Regions from separate parts of the Photobacterium damselae subsp. damselae genome, predicted to be linked through region 2. Evidence: predicted binding sites of a transcription regulator. Region 2 holds the regulator's gene; each other region holds the start of a gene.
What was found. Region 2 encodes PurR, which represses purine synthesis genes. Its sites were predicted from a motif close to TNANGNAAACGTTTNCNTNA; they were not measured.

Region 1 (4,830 bases), 1.3 Mb from region 2:
CTGGGTTGTTGTTTCAATTATAATTTAGCGGTTTGACAGGCGTTGTGTACAAATGGGTTGTGATTACCTTGAATTTTTGCAATTTCACGGTCACGTTGGCATTCCCACGCTGTCACTGGATACATTTTATCCCAGGCTTCCATCAGGCGTCGTTGCTGTTTTGATAGGTTAAATTTGTATTTGTTGTTCATATATAGATAGGTACGAGCAATGGCTCCACGGGCTCGTGTTGGTGGATCGGCTCGACGACCTTTAAAGTCAATTTTCATTTCACATTGACCATAATAAGCGCCTTCATTGCCATTCCACGGCATAAATTGGAAATTAGAACGATCGCCGTTGACTTCACCAATAGCTGGGGTCAAGTTATGCAGATCCGACTCCATTTTTTTGAATGTTTTATCTTTGCCACACTCTTTGCGTCCGCCATTTTGCCAACACTGTAATTGGTGACCAAATTGCCATGCTGGAACAACATGCTCCCACTCAATTCGGTTTGCTCGTTTTTCCTGTTTACGGACTTGATAGCCACAACTTTCAAGGTCGGGCACCATTTTTTTACCCTGCCATTTAATATCACAGCCACAGTAAAACGTAATGGGATGCTCTTGGTATAGCTCAGAAGCGACACGCTTAGCGCTGGAGAAGTTAGCGGGTGCTTTGGCAAATGCTGTAAGCGGTAATAGTGCGCCGAGTACCAACAAGCGCAGGGATGGTCTCATATCCGGTCCTTTTACTTATTTAATGCGAGTGATATCACATCAAGATGTATTGTGAGTTAGCACAATTACACCATAAAAGAGGATAGATCGCGTTATAAATAAGTAAGTTTGCGATTTATTCTAGTGATTTCTATTGGCGGGCTTTGAGTGGTTGTTTGCAACTTCGGCAGTGATATACCGCTTGTTGGCGCTGAATTTTATTATGACGACGAATACTCAATTGATGCTCTTGGCACTGGCAATCGTAGAGATAGATTCGACCTTGAACTGAAGAAACATCAAAACTGTGGGTGGCTTGAGCGGGAATATTAAACACTTGAGTCATGATTAATTGCCACTCTCGACCATGGGGTTTTACTCGACCAAACAGTTTAAATACGATGAGGTGAGCAATCTCATGGGGGACAACATGATTAATAAAAGCGTCAGGATTTTCTTGTAATAGCACCGGATTAAACCGTACTTCCCAGCTCTGCAGTCGGGCACTACCGGCAATCTTACCGCGCTGGGTAAAGGTGACTTTAGGGACTGAAAAATGCTTTTGCAATCGAGTATTGGCGTGCTGAATACAATGAGTAACTTGGGCAATGATCTGTTGTTGTAGAGCTGACATACGATGAAGTGAAAAGGGGAGACACTTGATTAGAATAAATCAATTTAATGCAAAAAGGGAGCTCGCAAGCTCCCTTTTAAATTTGGGTCTTTAACGGCTGACTTAGCTTAATTTAGCGAAGTCACGCAGCGCTGCAACTTTATCTGTTTTTTCCCAAGGGAACTCTTCACGGCCAAAGTGACCGTATGCTGCAGTCTTCTTATAAATAGGCTGAAGAAGATTTAGCATCTCTTGTAGGCCGTATGGGCGTAGGTCAAAGTGCTGACGTACTGCTTCGATGATGATCTCTTGTGCTACTTTTTCAGTACCAAAAGTTTCTACCATGATAGATGTTGGATCTGCCACACCGATTGCGTAAGAAAGCTGGATTTCACAGCGATCTGCCATGCCTGCCGCAACGATATTTTTCGCAACATAACGAGCAGCATAAGCAGCACTACGGTCAACTTTTGATGGATCTTTACCAGAGAATGCACCGCCACCGTGACGAGCTGCACCGCCGTATGTATCAACGATGATCTTACGACCTGTTAGACCACAGTCACCCATTGGTCCACCGATAACGAAGCGACCTGTTGGGTTGATGAAATACTTAGTATCACGGCTTAACCATTCAGCAGGTAGGACTGGCTTAATGATCTCTTCCATTACCGCTTCACGAAGATCCGGTGTTGAGATTGAATCGCTATGCTGAGTAGAAAGCACTACTGCATCGATACCTACAATCTTACCGTTGTCGTATTGGAACGTTACCTGAGATTTAGCATCAGGACGAAGCCATGGTAGGGTACCATTCTTACGTACTTCTGCTTGACGCTGCATTAGTAGGTGAGAATAAGTAATAGGAGCTGGCATTAGCACATCAGTTTCGTTAGTTGCATAACCAAACATAATACCTTGGTCACCAGCACCTTGTTCTTTAGGATCTGTCTTATCAACACCTTGGTTAATATCTGGTGATTGCTTACCGATGGTGTTTAAGATAGCGCAAGAGTTTGCATCAAAGCCCATATCCGAATGAACATAACCAATTTCACGAACAGTTTCGCGAGTCAGTTCTTCAATATCAACCCAAGCAGAAGTAGTGATCTCACCACCAACCATCACCATACCGGTTTTTACGTAAGTCTCACACGCCACACGTGCTTTCGGGTCTTGTTCTAAAATTGCATCTAGTACCGCATCTGAGATTTGGTCTGCGATTTTATCAGGATGACCTTCTGATACTGATTCAGAAGTAAACAGGTGTTTAGCCATGAAAGATCTCACTTTTTTATTTCTTAAATAAGGTAACTAGGTAGCGTTTTACTGTGAACTCTTACTTAGCAGTAGTGACGTATGTATGGTTATACGTTTAGAGCTACCTCCGTCTAGACGTCTATAATACGCAGAATCGAGATAAAATCAACAACACAAACTGTGGGGAAAAGAGAAAGGAGTAGGAATAAGTGTCAGGTTTAGTTTCCAATAGATAAAAGCAAACGATTACTTAACTGTTTGGTTATTCGCGCTAATTTAATAAAAATGTTGCTAGTTGTCTGAAAATGTACCGATTTTTTACAGGAAATCGTTTGCAGTGGTGAAATGGGTTTGCGACAATATTGCACCGTTGATGAAGGGAAATAAGATCATTTTTCTTCTTTTATATAAGTCTAGGTATTTCTTGGAGCAGACATGACTTCTAGCAACGCGATTTCTCGTAAACAGTTGGCTAATGCAATCCGCGCATTGAGCATGGATGGGGTTCAACAGGCAAATTCTGGTCACCCTGGTGCGCCTATGGGTATGGCTGATATCGCTGAAGTTTTATGGCGTGGTCATATGAACCATAACCCGCAAAACCCAAATTGGGCTGATCGCGACCGTTTTATCCTATCAAACGGTCATGGTTCTATGCTTATCTACTCTCTGCTTCATTTAACAGGTTACGATCTAGCTATCGATGATCTGAAAAACTTCCGTCAACTGCATTCAAAAACGCCTGGTCACCCAGAATACGGTTATGCACCAGGTGTTGAAACAACAACAGGTCCTCTAGGCCAAGGTATTACTAATGCTGTAGGTATGGCATTAGCTGAAAAAGCATTGGCTGCACAATTTAACCGCGAAGGTCATGATATTGTTGACCACCACACATATGTGTTTATGGGCGACGGTTGTATGATGGAAGGCGTTTCTCATGAAGCGTGTTCTCTAGCAGGTACTCTAGGTCTTGGTAAATTGATCGCATTTTGGGATGACAACGGTATTTCTATCGATGGTCATGTTGAAGGTTGGTTCTCTGACGATACGCCAAAACGTTTTGAAGCATACGGCTGGCATGTTATCCCTGCTGTTGATGGTCATGATGCTGAAGCAATCAATGCTGCAATTGAAGCGGCAAAAGCAGAAACTACACGTCCAACACTGATTTGTACGAAAACCATCATCGGCTTTGGTTCACCAAATAAAGCAGGTTCTCACGACTGTCACGGTGCACCACTAGGCGCTGAAGAGATTAAAGCGGCTCGTGAATTCCTTGGCTGGGAACACGGCCCATTTGAAATTCCTGCTGATATTTATGCTCAGTGGGACGCAAAAGAAGCGGGTAGTGCAAAAGAAGTTGCTTGGGATGAAAAATTTGCGGCATATGCTGCACAATACCCAGAATTAGCGGCTGAGTTTAAGCGTCGTGTTAATGGCGAACTACCTGCAAACTGGGAAGAAGCAACCTCGGCAATCATCGCTGATCTGCAAGCAAACCCAGCGAATATTGCTTCTCGTAAAGCATCACAGAACGCACTAGAAGCATTTGGTAAATTACTGCCAGAATTTATGGGTGGTTCGGCTGACCTTGCACCATCAAACCTAACTATGTGGTCGGGCTCTAAAGCTTTAACCGCTGATGATGCATCGGGTAACTACATTCACTACGGTGTGCGTGAATTTGGTATGACTGCGATTATCAATGGTATGGCTCTGCACGGTGGCTTCGTACCATACGGTGCAACATTCCTAATGTTCATGGAATACGCTCGTAACGCAATGCGCATGGCTGCACTAATGAAAGTGCAAAACATCCAAGTTTACACACACGACTCTATCGGTTTGGGCGAAGATGGCCCAACACACCAACCGGTTGAACAAATTGCTTCTCTGCGTTTAACACCAAACATGAGCACATGGCGTCCGTGTGACCAAGTTGAATCAGCTGTTGCTTGGAAATTTGCTATCGAGCGTAAAGATGGCCCAACTGCACTTATCTTCTCTCGCCAAAACCTAGCTCAACAAGAGCGTGATGCTCAGCAATTAGCAGACATCACAAAAGGCGGTTATGTGCTTAAAGATTGTGATGGCAAGCCAGAGTTAATTCTGATTGCAACGGGTTCTGAAGTTGAACTTGCAACAGAGGCTTATGCTCTACTTACTGCTGAAGGTCGTAAAGTACGCGTTGTCTCTATGCCAGCAACCGATGTATTTGACAAGCAAGATGCTGCTTACCGTGAATCTGTACTA
Region 2 (4,830 bases):
AGTTGATGGAAAATTCTACAACTTTAGAGGTTTCTTGCTGCACGGTACGATTATCAGGAAGATCGTTGATGAGGATATAACCACTCAAAAAAACCGGAAGAACCGCAACCAATAGGCTTTTCCCTATGTGGTAATTACGATACCAATGTTTGCGAGCCTTAAAAAATAGGATCAAACCCCAAACAAGAAGAAAGATATTTAAAAAACCCATCACGACAATGGTATCAGAGAGTGATTGTAATGAGGCTATATTTTGCTTTACTGCAATGAGAACGGCAAAAATAGGTAGAAAAGAGAGAACGATACTAATTTGAAGTAGTCTTGGCCATTTACAAAACTTGTCTTTAAAAATATTTGTAGTTTGTCCTGGAAATGGGTTGGAACAACTCATAATCGCCTCATACAACATTAGCATCTCTAAGTATTTAATTATTTGAGTGCCCGTATTCCTATATAAGCCTCAAACTATAACTATATTATCGGAAAAATGAGTGAAGGGTAGTTTTGATGTAAGGTGGGTGTAAACTTTGTGACTTTGTTCAATAAACTTTAGTTGTATTTATTTTTTGTATGTCTGTATATGATTATTTTTTAAAAACTGTGTTTTATATTTAATGGGTGGTTTTAACCTAGATATATAAGATTATTAATATATTAATCAGTTGTTATGTAACTTGTTTGATAAAAAAAGAGGCTGATAATAGCCTCTCTACTTAAGTGTTAATTTAGCCAACGTATTGTGAGTATTGTTTTTAATTTAATGACGAAAGTAGCTCATGGCGACGCTGTTCAGTAATTACTGACCAATGCTGACCACTGATAGCTCCTTCAAGTGCCCACAATAGTTCAAGATTTAAAGAGTCTCCTTGAGATGACTGTAGTGCTTTAAATGCATCAAGAGCACCAACAGCAAATAATTGCTCAACGGTTTCAATTCCTGCTTTTTTTAACATGCGTTCATTGGTTAAGCGTAGATTAGGTAGATCTTTAATTCGATTAGGTGTTGCTTTTGATTTGGATTCCTTATCCTTTTCTGCCGCTTGGAGAGAGAGTTCACCTTGCTTGATTAAGCATTGAGTATCATCCCACCAATAGTCAGGAATGGCATAATGTTTTGTGACAACTGGAAATCCTTTTTTGTAATATATATAGGGTTTTAGTCCCAGTGCTTTAAATTCCCCTTCATTATGGCAATTGGCCCGTAGATGTAGCGTATTGTTTACTACCAGAGCAAACATAGTATCACCCGCGAATATACCAAAACCTCCAAACATAGAGCGTGATTTGATACGCCCAAAACATTCAAATAATTTTAACGTGTTTTTTAATACTGGTTTGTCCATGCTTCTTCTCGGTGAAAATAATCATGAGTCACCTAACATCAGAGCGGGGATTTAGATTATCAGAATAACTAAATATTCTGTCAGAAACCCTAAGATTCATGACATTGATATTTTGATTATCGGCAACCCCGCTACCATGAGTTTATGTATATAAACTTTTAGGCCGGAAGCTTTGCGTCCTATCTCTTTCAAGATAGTTTGCCCTGTTCGTAACTGATAAAGGTTAACGTAGATAGCTTAATATTTTTTATATGAAGTTGCAAAATTTGTGATGTTGATTCAGTTAATAATTTAAAATGAGTAATATAGATGCATAAGAAATGTTTAATTATCAGCCAAAAAAGCGCTTTAAGAATAAAGTGTTACGAACATATCCTATTATTAACCTTTTTTTAAATCGTAATTTGGTTAAGGTAAAATGAATACAGAATAAATTTTAATTCATTAAACTGATTAGACCTGTTTAGTCTTTCTTTTTATATAAAAAAAGCCAATATTGAATATTGGCTTCATATTTGGAATAGATTCCCAATTAATTAAGATTCTTTACCGACTTACGAATAACGAGCTCAGGCGCCATTTCAAAAGTTTGACGCTCATGATTCTTATCTTTGACGCGATCCATTAAAATTTCAACAGCCGTTTTACCTAAACGACGTTTTGGCTGATGGATTGTTGTCAATGGCGGTGAAAAATATGGCGCTAAATCGATATTGTCATAGCCAATAATTGAAATATCATCAGGAACTCGTAATCCTGCTTGTTCAAATGTGCTGATCATCGCCATAGCCATAATGTCATTAAAACAGAAAATAGCCGTTGGACGTTCAGTCATCGCGATAAAGTCTTGCGCCGCTTTTACTGCCGTATCACACTCAAAATCACCTTCAAGAATCCAATCTTCATTTACAGATAGATTGCTTTCTGCCATCGCTTTACGGAAGCCTTTAAGACGCTCGCGACAGGTTGACTTGTCTTCATGACCAGACAAACAACCAATTTTGGTATGGCCATTTTCAATAAAGTGTTTAGTTGCAATATAGCCGCCATGCTCTGCATTATCTTGGATTTTATCTGTATGTGGTGACTCTGGGCCCCAATCCATGATAACCATAGGCAGATCTTTTTTGCGTTCTAGCAACTCAAGCAGTTTCTCATCCAGATCGGAACACATAACAAGCAGACCATCGACACGCTTTTCTGCTAGCATGCGAAGGTAATCTTGTTGTTTCGATAGGTTACCTTCTGTATTACACAGAATAAGCGTATAACCTTCTTTATAACAGTACTCTTCAACACCGTGAACAACTTCAGCAAAGAATGGGTTGGTTGATTTAGTTACCAACATACCGATTGTACGGGTTGTATTGCATTTTAAACTGCGAGCAACAGCACTTGGAGCGTAATTAAGCTCATCAACCGCTGCCATAACTTTCTTTTGTGTTGCTTCTGCGACAAAGCGCGTTTTATTGATCACGTGAGAGACTGTCGTCGTTGAAACACCAGCCATACGTGCAACATCTTTAATCGTTGCCATAGTTATTCTTCTAATAATGGGGGTCTAGAGTCAGACCGCAATTCTTTCGATATCAAATTGGTTAGCCAGCTCTACGTTGAGTCTCTCTGGCTATTCAGTTTGTTATCACCACACAGTTAATCTTGCTTTTAATCTCTAATAATTAGCTAAAGTTTAGATGATTAAGCAAGTAATCGGGTTTGTATTGTGAAACCCGCTAAAAGCTAAAAAGCCGCACCATAAAGAGCGGCTTTTTGATAACAAGTGCTATAAGTGAATATTATACGATTCTATTACATTGTGTAATCGCTTGCGATCACATTTTACCTAGAGTCTGCGCGAGTGCAATGTTTCTGTGCTTGAAGCGGAAAATACTTGATAGGCATCAATAAATTTGAATGTAATTAAACGTAAATATTCATTGGTTTTATCGATTAATGGCACAATTTCTGCTCATAACAGAGACATTAAGCCAAAATAACCGGGTAGTTATGTTCTGGATGAGCGATAACTTGAACTGGCCAGCCGTAAACATTTTCGACTGCGGTTGGGGTTAGTACTTGCCATGGCGTACCATCAGCTTGAATTTTGCCTTGGTTCAAAATGATCAAACGATCCGCGTATTGAGCGGCTAAGTTCAGATCATGAATAACAATGATAACGGCAGCACCCTGTTGTGAAAGCGCTTGTGCAATCTCTAAAGTATGATGTTGATGAGCAAGATCAAGAGCAGATGTGGGTTCATCAAGCATTAAAATACATTGTTCGCCAGAGTGCGATAACTGGGTTAATACTCTGGCAAAATGAACGCGCTGTTTTTCCCCGCCAGATAGCGTTGGATAAAGCCTGTTTGCGAGATGATCCACACCAACTTTAACCATATTCTTAGCCGCTAGTTGTTGCGCTTGATGATTTGATATTGCTAAAGGCATCGCACCAAGCTCTGCAACTTCATGAGCAAGAAATGAGAACGATAGGGTACTGTGCTGCGGCAATATACCCATGTGTTTTGCCAATAATTCAGATGGCCAATGATCTTTGGGTCTTGAAAAGATCTCAATCGATCCTGAATTTGGCGTTATTTCACCGTTTAATACCTTCAGTAGACTACTTTTACCGGCACCATTTGGACCTAACAGCGCGGTTATTTGCCCAGACCTTATTTCTAAATCAACATTATCTAGTAAGGTCTTTCTGCCCAGCTGCAAATGAAGGTTAGAAGCTTTTAGTGCTATTGCGTGATGAGAGGATAGTGTGCTGCTCATGCCATACGTCCTTTTTGCTGGATCAATAACATAATAAAGAAGGGAGCACCGATGATGGCAGTGATAATACCAACTGGTAACTCTTGAGGAGCAAAAGCGGTACGAGCAATCATATCTGCAAGTAACAAAATGAAGGCGCCTAATAGGGCTGATACCGGAATTAAGTTTTTATGGTTTGGTCCAATTAGCATTCGTCCCAGATGAGGAATAATAAGGCCAATAAACCCTATCGGACCTGTTAGTGACACGGTAACGCCAACACCTGCGGCACAAGTAATGATTAACTGTTTTTTAAGGCGTTGGACATTTACGCCCATATGCTTGGCTTCTGATTCGCCCAATAAAAAAGCATTGAGTGCATTGGCTTTACGATAGAAAAAGAAAAACAGTGCAACAAAAGATACGGTTGCTAGAGCGATCCCTGACCACGTTGCGCCAGCTAATGAACCCATTGACCATAAAGAGAAATCACGAAGCGCTTGATCGTCGGCAACATAATTAAGTAAGCCTAAGCCCGCGCCTGATATTGCTGAGATTGCCACCCCCGCTAACAGCATCACAGTCACCGATGTTCCATTAGTTCCAGTACCTAAACGATAAACAAAGAAAGTACTGATAACACCGCCAATAAAGGCAAACAGAGGGATTGCGCCTAAGTTTAAAATGGTGGGAAATTGCGCTGCAATAGGTGCAAATACAATGATCG
Region 3 (4,830 bases), 1.1 Mb from region 2:
TCGAGAACTGGGTCAGGCTTCTGGTTTTGACTTTTTCTTAGAAGATCGCGCCGGCCTTGGTCATGAGAAGCTGTTACAAGCCCGTAATCAGTTACTTGGTATGGCTAATCAAAATCCTGCGTTACAAAAAGTGCGTCCAAATGGTCTTGAAGATAACTCGCAATTTTTTATCGATTTAGACTATGAAAAAGCCAAAGCACTAGGTATTGATATTAATGATATTAATAAAACATTGTCGATTGCTTGGGGTTCAAGTTACGTCAATGACTTTATTGATCGTGGTCGTATTAAGAAAGTGTATGTTCAGGCTGATGCTCCCTATCGCATGTCACCAAAAGACATCAGTGATTGGTATGTGCGAAATAATAAAGGTGAAATGGTGCCATTTAGTGCCTTTAGCCAGTCGCATTGGGGCTTTGGTTCTCCTCAGCTTGCCCGCTATAACGGTAACTCAGCATTTGAGATCTTAGGTGAAGCAGCACCTGGTTACAGTACAGGTGAAGCGATGGCGGCAATTGAACAAATCGCCTCTAAGTTACCAGAAGGTATCACTGTGAGTTGGACGGGTATGTCTTACCAAGAACGTTTAGCTGGTTCTCAAGCGCCAATGTTGTATGCACTATCAATGCTGGTTGTATTCCTCTGTCTTGCCGCGTTATATGAGAGCTGGTCAGTGCCGATTGCGGTTATTTTAGTTGTTCCGCTAGGTGTGCTTGGTGCACTTGCTGCCACTATGTTTAGAGGACTTGAAAACGACGTCTATTTCCAAGTTGGTTTGTTAACCACAATTGGTTTGTCGGCGAAAAATGCCATCTTGATTGTGGAGTTTGCTAAAGAACTGCATGAGAAAGGAATGGGGCTAATTGAGGCAACGGTCGAAGCGTGTCGTATGCGTCTACGTCCGATTATTATGACCTCTCTTGCCTTTATTTTAGGGGTATTACCTCTGGTTATGAGTTCTGGTGCAGGTGCTAATTCACGTCATGCGATTGGTACATCGGTAATGGGTGGTATGATTTCGGCCACTGTGCTGGCTATTTTCTTCGTGCCGTTATTCTTTGTTTTAATTACCAAACTGTTTACTCGTAAAAAAGCAGAACAGTAATTAATAACAGACGATAGATAACAAAAACGGCAGCCAAATGGTTGCCGTTTTTATATAACGCGCTGCTATAAGTTGCTATAACTATAAATAGCCGAGTGATGACTCAATTATTTGTGTTCTGGCTCGATAGCTGCTTCTTCCATCTGAGCATTATCTACCACGTGGTTTTCACCTAAATCGTGTGGCAGTACAAGGTTTAGCAAAATCGCAACGATACCACATAGGCTAACACCTTGTAGGCTAAACTCGCCAATACCAAATGCCATACCACCGATACCAAATACCAAAGTTACCGCCACAATAACAAGGTTACGTGCTTTGTGCAGATCCACTTGGTTTTTGATCAGAGTATTGAGACCAACTGTGGCAATTGAGCCAAACAGTAAGATCATGATGCCACCCATTACAGGGACAGGAATAGTTTGTAAGATAGCGCCAAGTTTGCCCACAAAAGCTAAAACTAACGCAGTTACTGCAGCCCAAGTCATGATTACAGGGTTAAATGCGCGAGTTAGCATTACCGCACCTGTTACTTCTGAATAAGTGGTATTTGGCGGTGCACCAAACATAGATGCAAAGATTGTCGCAACACCATCACCCGCCATAGTACGGTGTAGGCCCGGTTTTTTCAGATAATCTTTTCCGGTCACATTCGAAATAGCCAACATATCGCCAACGTGCTCAACCGCCGGAGCAATCGCAACCGGAATCATAAATAGCACCGCATTGATGTTAAATTCTGGGAAGGTGAAGTTAGGAAGTGCTAACCAACTGGCTTCACGAACTGGAGCAAAATCAACGACCCCGAAGAAAAGGCTGGTTACATAGCCGGCAACGATGCCGCCCATAATTGGTACTAGCTTCAGCATGCCTTTGGCAAATACGCTTAAAGTGATTGTGACAAGAAGGGAAATAGCGGAGATCCAAAGAGCGGTATCGTGGTTAATTAGTTGAGCTGCACCATCACCTGTTTTACCAATTGCCATATTGACAGCAGAAGGGGCAAGACCTAGACCGATCACCATAATGACTGGCCCAACAACGACAGGCGGTAATAGTTTATGAATAAAACCTACGCCTCGTACTTTGATGATTCCACCAAGAATGACGTAAACCACACCTGCAGTCATTAAACCGCCAAGGGTACTAGGAACACCCCAAGTTTGAATACCGTAAAGAATAGGAGCAATAAAAGCGAAGGAAGAAGCGAGGAAGATAGGAACAGAACGTTTAGTAATAAGTTGGAAAAGGAGGGTGCCTACACCAGCACCAAAGAGGGCAACGTTAGGATCGAGTCCGGTTAAAAGAGGGACAAGAACCAATGCACCGAATGCGACGAATAGCATCTGTGCGCCTTGTAAGACCTGCAACATGTCGTTTTCCACCTATCAAAAATAAAAATCGCGGAATGCTATCACAGATGCAATCGATTACCTAGGGTGAAAAGTAAAAAAATTTGGATACTGGCACGAAAGTTGTTTTGTAAATTGTATGCAATTAAATAGATATAGTAATGGGATGAAATTCAACCTTTGTTTAACTTGTATGATTTATTTTTATTTGTCCGATTACACCAAGCGACGCTATTGGTATGATTAGCGCCAGTGATAAAAGGTTAGGATGGCGTTAGCGCTGTCTATCATTATAAGAAGTGAAAAATATATGTTGCGAATTTTATTTCTGTTGCTTGCGGTAATCGCACTTCCGCTAAAAGCTGCAACAGTAACTGATCTGTATAACGCACAGGTAGTATTGCCAAGTAATGATCAGCAAGCCGATACTCAAGCACGCCAGCAGGGGTTAGAGCAGGTTTTGATTAAGGTATCGGGCCAGCGTGATATTGCAAAAAATAGCTATATCAAAAAAGCAATGGCAAAGCCTGACAGCTATATTAGCCAGTACGGTTACGCTCAACAGCAAGGGCAACGAGTGTTAAATCTGGCTTTTAGTCAGAGTGATATTCAAAAGTTATTAAGTAGTGCTCGTGCTCCTATCTGGAATCAGCGTCCAAATGTGTTGGTTTGGATGGTTGATGATGCGCACCAAGATCGTCAAATTGTTTGGGATCAAAGCTCGAATACGGCACTTACCGATATGCGTCAAATGGCGAAAGAACGCGGTCTTCCGTTGACTCTACCGATTGGCGATTTTGACGATGTGACTGCTATTAGCGCATCGGATCTTTGGGGTGGATTTGCTGATCCAATAACCAAAGCCAGTCAACGTTATCACCCTGATGCGATTTTATTAGTGCAAGAACAAGCCGCTGATAATGGTCAAATTGCACTGAAATGGCAGCTATTTACACAAAATATCAATAATCTTGCAGCAAATACTTCTGCGCCTTTAGCTGGTACGGCTATCGGTAGTGATAGCGGGGCAGCTAATAAAATGATCAACCAAGTTGCCGATGCTTTAGCTCAGAAATACGCTGTACAGTCAGGTACCAAAGCGGCGGGCGATTTTGATATTGCGGTACATAATATTCGCAGCAGCGACGATTTCTTCAGTTTAGAGCGTCTGCTTGAGCAAATGACCACGGTAGGTTCTGCTAATGTTGTGCAACTAAAGGGTGATGAGGTTATCTTTGATGTGAATCTATTGGGCTCTGAAGATGCATTTCGCCGTGAGCTGATGAATAATCGTCACGTGCAAGCTTATCAAGCTAATACTCAAGCACCTACTCTGGTAGATACTGCAACCGATCCTAATCAGGTAGATGTAACGGCGACTCAAACTGCATCGACTTTACAGATAGCGCCTGAAAATACCTTTATTTGGAACTAGTTATATCAACTGTAATAAAGGATTTTTACAGTAAATAGAGTTCAAATATTAAAATGGCTTGTGATATCGCAAGCCATTTTTGTATCAACGATTTCTATATTTCTATTTGTTCGTACAGACCGTTAGTACTTTGAGTGATTTGAAAAGCGCTCTTGTTCTTCTTTCTCAACTTGAGATAGGCGCGGTAAGTGGGTTTTCAACTCTCGACCACGGATGCGGGCAAAGACAATATTGGCGACAAAAGCCCCTAAGCATAATCCTAATTCAACAGCCGCAAAAATTTGCTCTCCTGCTAATGTCAGTAAAATGAGAGCATGAAGAAAATAGAGCATCAAAATGAAATTGGCCCAAGCAAAGGTATAAGGTTGAGCTTTTAGCATACCTTTTATCGGTAGTAATAGTGGAGCGGCCCAAAGCAAAGTCATAGTGATGGCATTGAAATGAGGATGAGGTGAGAGCCAGAATTGCCAAATGATCACCCAAAGAAGCAATCCCAAATGGGTACTAAAGGCAAGGTAGTACCAACGGCGACTTGAATCAGTAAGATTAACCATCAAACACTCCTTGTTGCTGGTTGATCAAAATAACAGTAATTATGAAGCCAGTTTTTTCGCTGTTTGAGCCAGACGTTTTCCCATCGCTTGTGCTAGTGCTATTTCGCTAGAATCCAATTGACGAACCCCATGATTAACATGAGAGCAACCATAAGGCGTGCCACCTGCTTGTGTATGATGCAGGGCGGGCTCACTATAAGGTAATCCTAATACCATCATTCCGTGATGAAACAGCGGTAACATCATAGATTGCAGTGTGGTTTCTTGCCCTCCGTGAAGAGAGCTGGATGAGGTAAAAACACAGGCTGGCTTATCAATTAAGGTGCCAGCTAACCATTGGCTGCTGGTGGAGTCGATAAACCATTTCAGTGGCGCTGCCATATT
Region 4 (4,830 bases), 300 kb from region 2:
TATTAGCATCGAAAAATTGTTTACGCCAGCGTGCTCGACCTTTACGAAGCCAACGCCAAAGCATTTGTTTTAAATCGTCTTTAAAAACTTCACGAATAGCGTAAATCAGAGACAAAACCAAAATAAATGACGCGGTAATATCACCCAATACACCACGCGCTTTTATCATCATTAAAGTCACAAAGATCATCACAATACCTGCCGCAGCACCTGTGACAATTTTTCGGGTATTTTTACCCAGCTCTATGGTTTTCTCTTTCATAGTGACCGGGTATTCGATCAAACGACGTAGAAGACGCATCTTATTCGACATTCGGGTTTGATCTTGCATTGCTCTTTCTGAATTATATTTGTGTTTAATTCGGTGTTGTTCTTCAGATGCGCAGATGTCTAATAAGAGTTCTTTAATTTCTGGGTATTCGTTACCACGGGGTAGGTGAGCCACCATAGCCAAGCAACGTTGTTCAGTAAACCATGATAGATAGTTATCAATGTTCTCGTAGTACTTAAGCAGTTTTTTATCTGTCGGTACGTTACGTCGTAACCTTTTTAAGATGCGAATTGTCAGTTCACTCAGCTCGCTGACATCATCTAATGTGACTGACTCTTTGTTCTCAAGTAAGTTGTGAGTCTCTTTTTCTAGAGCCAGTGCATACTGATAAGCGTACAAACTTAAACTTAAGCGATATTGTTCAATCGATAATTTACCTCGACTGGCTAGTCGACTATGAACAAGGGGCAAGTGGTTCACGTCACTATAATAAGTACGTTTGCCATGAATTGCGTTATGGTAGAACTCTTCATCACTGATGATATTGCTGGTTAGGCCTAATTCTCCGGGCACAAAAATATAAATATCGAGCTGTCGATTAGTCGTTTCTTGAATGACGTGGGAGATTTTAAGTTTGTGTCCATCTTTTTTGTCGACAGTGATCACTTTGTATCCGTACCTCTAAACTGCATGAAATGATATTTAGTATTGCTAATGATTGGCGTACTAGCCATCTCTTTCTCGTTAAGTGACTTTGAGCTTGTTATTGTTGTTTTATTTTAAACTCAGTCATTCTCCTAGAACCTAGAACCTAGAACCTAGAACCTAGAACCTAGAACCTAGAACCTAGAACCTAGAACCTGAAATATTACTCGGATTATGATGACAGTAAATGCAATTAACCGTGTTAATAGGATGAAAAATATCCAAACAGTTAAAGATTGCTGAGCACCAATGGGGAACATCACGTATAATGCTCTGTCATTAGTAAATTACAAAGCTAAGTTTACACGTTATATCACTTATTATTGTTACACAACATAACGGTGTAGCATGCTGATCAGAGAGTGTCGGATTCATGATTAAAATTGGACAATACAACACATTAGAAGTCGTCAACCTAGTAGACTTTGGCGTATTTCTCGATGGTGGAGAGGATTTCGGTAATATCTTATTGCCAAGCCAGTCAGTTCCAGCCGGCACTAACGTGGGCGATAAAATTAAAGTCTTTCTATACAATGATTCACACGATGAAGTTGTAGCAACAACCGATGAACCTATCGCTCAAGTGGGTGAATTTGCCAAGATGCGAGTTGAAGGGATCACGACAGTTGGTGCATTTTTAGATTGGGGTCTGCGTAAAAACCTTCTGTTACCATACAGCGAACAGCGCCGTAAATTGCAAGAAGGTGAAGAGATTCTTGTGCGAGTGTATACCGACCGAGCAACAGGTCGGATTGTCGCTTCAACTAAGTTTAACCGCTTCTTAGATAAAACTCCGGCAACGTATAAAGTTGGGGATGAAGTACCAGTATTGATCGCAGAAATCACAGATCTTGGCTATAAAGCGATCATTAACGGTCAACATTGGGGCTTACTATTTAAGACCGAATGTTTTGGTAAGCTGTTTATTGGTAAGACGCTAAAAGCTTACGTAAAAGAAATTCGTGAAGATGGCAAAATCAACCTATCTCTACAGAAGATGGGTAAAGCACGTATGGATGACCTATCAGATAAGATTTTAACCTCGTTAGAGAAAAAGGGTGGTTTCATTCCATTAAGTGATAAGTCAACGCCTGAAGAAATTTTCAACGTTTTCCGTACCAGTAAAGGTACCTTTAAGAAGACCATTGGTGGCTTGTATAAGCAGGGTCTGATTGTTATTGGAAAAGACGGCATTCGTTTAAACGATAACGACTAATTAATCGCTATTTATAGTTGAATATAAACCTAAATATAAACGCATCTTAGCTCATTCTAAGATGCGTTTTTTTTAATTATCATCTGGCTTTGGTGTAATTATAAGCATTGTAATGGTCTGTTTTTCATCAGTTTATTGCGCTTCTTATTGCTTCAAAGCAAATGATTTTTTCCATATGAGAAAAGTACGTCTAATTTTAACCGATAAGTTATTGATATTTTTCTGTAGCACGTAGAATTAACCTGATTGATGCAATTAACGTTAACATTTGCATAACTTTGTGATCTTGATCGTGTTTTGTTGCTCGTTACAATGCGCGTCCCTTTTGACATATTTGATCAACATCATGATTGCAGTACTGGGTATTTTTGTTCTTATTTTATTAGCTTGGATTATTTCTACTGACCGTAAGCGCATTCCGATTAAAATGGTATCGCTGGCGTTTTTAATGCAAGTTCTGTTTGCTCTTTTTGTGCTATATGTACCTGTTGGTAAAACGATTCTACAGTCGATTACTCACGGCGTAACCTATGTGACCGATTACGGTAAAGATGGTTTATCTTTTCTGTTTGGTGGTTTAGCAACGGGCAGTATTGGTTTCGTATTTGCGGTGAACGTTTTAGGCATCATCATCTTTTTCTCCGCATTGATTTCTATGCTTTACCATATCGGTATTATGCAAAAAGTTGTGAACGTTTGCGGTGGGGCATTACAACGAGTATTAGGTACTGGTCGTGCAGAATCCTTATCGGCAACTGCAAATATCTTTGTTGGTATGTCAGAAGTTCCATTAGTTATCAAACCATATTTAAAAAGCATGGATGATTCGCAACTGTTTGCTGTTATGACCTGTGGTTTAGCATCGGTTGCTGGTTCTACTATGGTAGGTTATGCCGCTGTGGGTGTGGACTTAGGCTATCTTATTGCTGCTGCGTTTATGTCGGCTCCTGCGGGTTTGTTAATGGCTAAAATCATTGTGCCGCCATCAGAACAAAAAATCAGTGCTGATGAAATTACCGCAGTCGAAATCCCTAAAGCAACGAATGTGGTTGAAGCGCTCGCTGATGGTGCAATGTCGGGCTTGCGTATGGCTGTTACCATTGGTGCGACGTTGGTGGCATTTATTAGTGTGATTGCTTTGCTAAACGGTATGTTAGGCGATATTGGTGCTCTATTTGGCGTTAAAGATTTAAGCTTCCAACTGATCTTAGGCTATGTATTTTCACCTGTTGCTCTGCTTATTGGTGTGCCTTGGGCAGATGCGATAACGGCTGGCTCTTTGATTGGTCAGAAAGTTGTGATGAACGAGTTTGTTGCATTTATTGACTTGATGAAAGTAAAAGACACGATGGCACCACACAGTGTAGCTGTTGTTACTTTCGCCTTATGTGGCTTTGCTAATGTCACCACGCTTGCAATCTTAATTGGCGGTATGGGAAGTCTAATCCCTGAGCGTCGTCCGTTTATTGCCAAGTATGGTGCTCGTGCAGTGATGGCTGGTGTTCTTGCTAACCTAATGAGTGCTGCAATCGTAAGTATTATTCTGTCGCTATAATCCTTATGTAGATTCAGAACCAGCAAGGTTAAAAAGCTAAATTCAAAAAAACATAAGTTTACAAAAGCCAGTAGACGGAGAAAATCTCTTTCTACTGGCTTTGTTCTATCTGATATACCTATATAGTTAGCCAAGATAAAAAATCCTGCAATAAATGTAATCATCATCTATTGCAGGATTTGTATTTTCTAACCGATCTTAAAATGATTAGGCTGATTGAGTACCACAAACCGAACATGTCGGCAGTTTCATCAGTTTCATTTCACGCCAACTCATTGATAAAGCATCCAGCATCAACAACTTACCGGTTAATGGCGTACCCATATGACTAACGACTTTAATCGCTTCCATTGCTTGTACCGCACCAACAATACCGACGACAGGTGACATAATACCAGCCTCAACACAGCTTAGAGTCTGCTGACCAAATAGGGCACTAAGACATTGATAGCAAGGCTCATTGTCTTGATAAGTGTAAACACTAATTTGACCTTCCATGCGAATTGCCGCTCCTGAAATAAGCGGTTTCTTAATGGCAAAACAGAGGCGGTTTAATTGATTTCGAGTATCAACGTTATCACTGCAATCAAGCACAAGATCATGCTGTTCGATTAACGGACGAAGTTCATCATCACTTAAACGCTTAGCAATGGTTTCAACCTCAAGATAAGGGTTGATTTTTTCTAGAGCGGTTTTTGCTGATTCAACTTTTAATTGACCAATTGTGCTGTCGTTATGAAGCAGTTGTCGCTGAAGATTAGACACTTCCACTTTGTCATCATCAATCAGGGTAAGTTTTCCTACACCTGCAGCCGCCAAATATTGAGTAGAAGCGCAACCTAAGCCACCAGCTCCTAAAATTAGCATCGAAGCACTCTTTAGCGCTTCTTGGCCTTCAAAATCAAATTGGCGCAGCATAATCTGGCGGTTATAGCGCAGCATTTCTGCATCGGAAAGTTCGCTCACAAAAAATTCCTGTTAGTACATGGTGTGGTTGAAAAGCTCGATGGTTACCTGTTCGCCCGCTTCAACACGGCCGCGATCTTGCTCTAAAACAACAAAGCAGTTTGCAAGATGCATAGA

Region 1: metK (methionine adenosyltransferase) is a predicted target of PurR. The motif match lies at 2,809-2,828, and genes of this name have one in related genera.
Region 3: WAX86_RS11605 (uracil-xanthine permease family protein) is a predicted target of PurR. The motif match lies at 2,524-2,543, and genes of this name have one in related genera.
Region 4: WAX86_RS08150 (NupC/NupG family nucleoside CNT transporter) is a predicted target of PurR. The motif match lies at 2,449-2,468, and genes of this name have one in related genera.

Annotation. Positions count from the first base shown of each region.
Region 1 is NZ_CP146970.1:2,793,921-2,798,750, reverse strand. It holds gene endA (deoxyribonuclease I) at 18-722, opposite strand; gene WAX86_RS12690 (SprT family zinc-dependent metalloprotease) at 853-1,335, opposite strand; gene metK (methionine adenosyltransferase) at 1,438-2,592, opposite strand; gene tkt (transketolase) at 3,010-4,830, shown strand, end outside.
Region 2 is NZ_CP146970.1:1,493,907-1,498,736, forward strand. It holds gene WAX86_RS06805 (hypothetical protein) at 1-391, opposite strand, end outside; gene WAX86_RS06810 (TfoX/Sxy family DNA transformation protein) at 753-1,343, opposite strand; cyclic di-GMP riboswitch class I at 1,462-1,556, opposite strand; gene purR (HTH-type transcriptional repressor PurR) at 1,876-2,880, opposite strand; gene WAX86_RS06820 (heme ABC transporter ATP-binding protein) at 3,327-4,124, opposite strand; gene WAX86_RS06825 (iron ABC transporter permease) at 4,121-4,830, opposite strand, start outside.
Region 3 is NZ_CP146970.1:2,574,143-2,578,972, reverse strand. It holds gene WAX86_RS11610 (efflux RND transporter permease subunit) at 1-1,105, shown strand, start outside; gene WAX86_RS11605 (uracil-xanthine permease family protein) at 1,213-2,478, opposite strand; gene WAX86_RS11600 (DUF2066 domain-containing protein) at 2,768-3,892, shown strand; gene WAX86_RS11595 (DUF2069 domain-containing protein) at 4,015-4,446, opposite strand; gene wrbA (NAD(P)H:quinone oxidoreductase) at 4,486-4,830, opposite strand, start outside.
Region 4 is NZ_CP146970.1:1,796,532-1,801,361, reverse strand. It holds gene WAX86_RS08160 (hypothetical protein) at 1-937, opposite strand, end outside; gene WAX86_RS08155 (S1 RNA-binding domain-containing protein) at 1,350-2,192, shown strand; gene WAX86_RS08150 (NupC/NupG family nucleoside CNT transporter) at 2,539-3,747, shown strand; gene moeB (molybdopterin-synthase adenylyltransferase MoeB) at 3,955-4,713, opposite strand; gene moeA (molybdopterin molybdotransferase MoeA) at 4,726-4,830, opposite strand, start outside.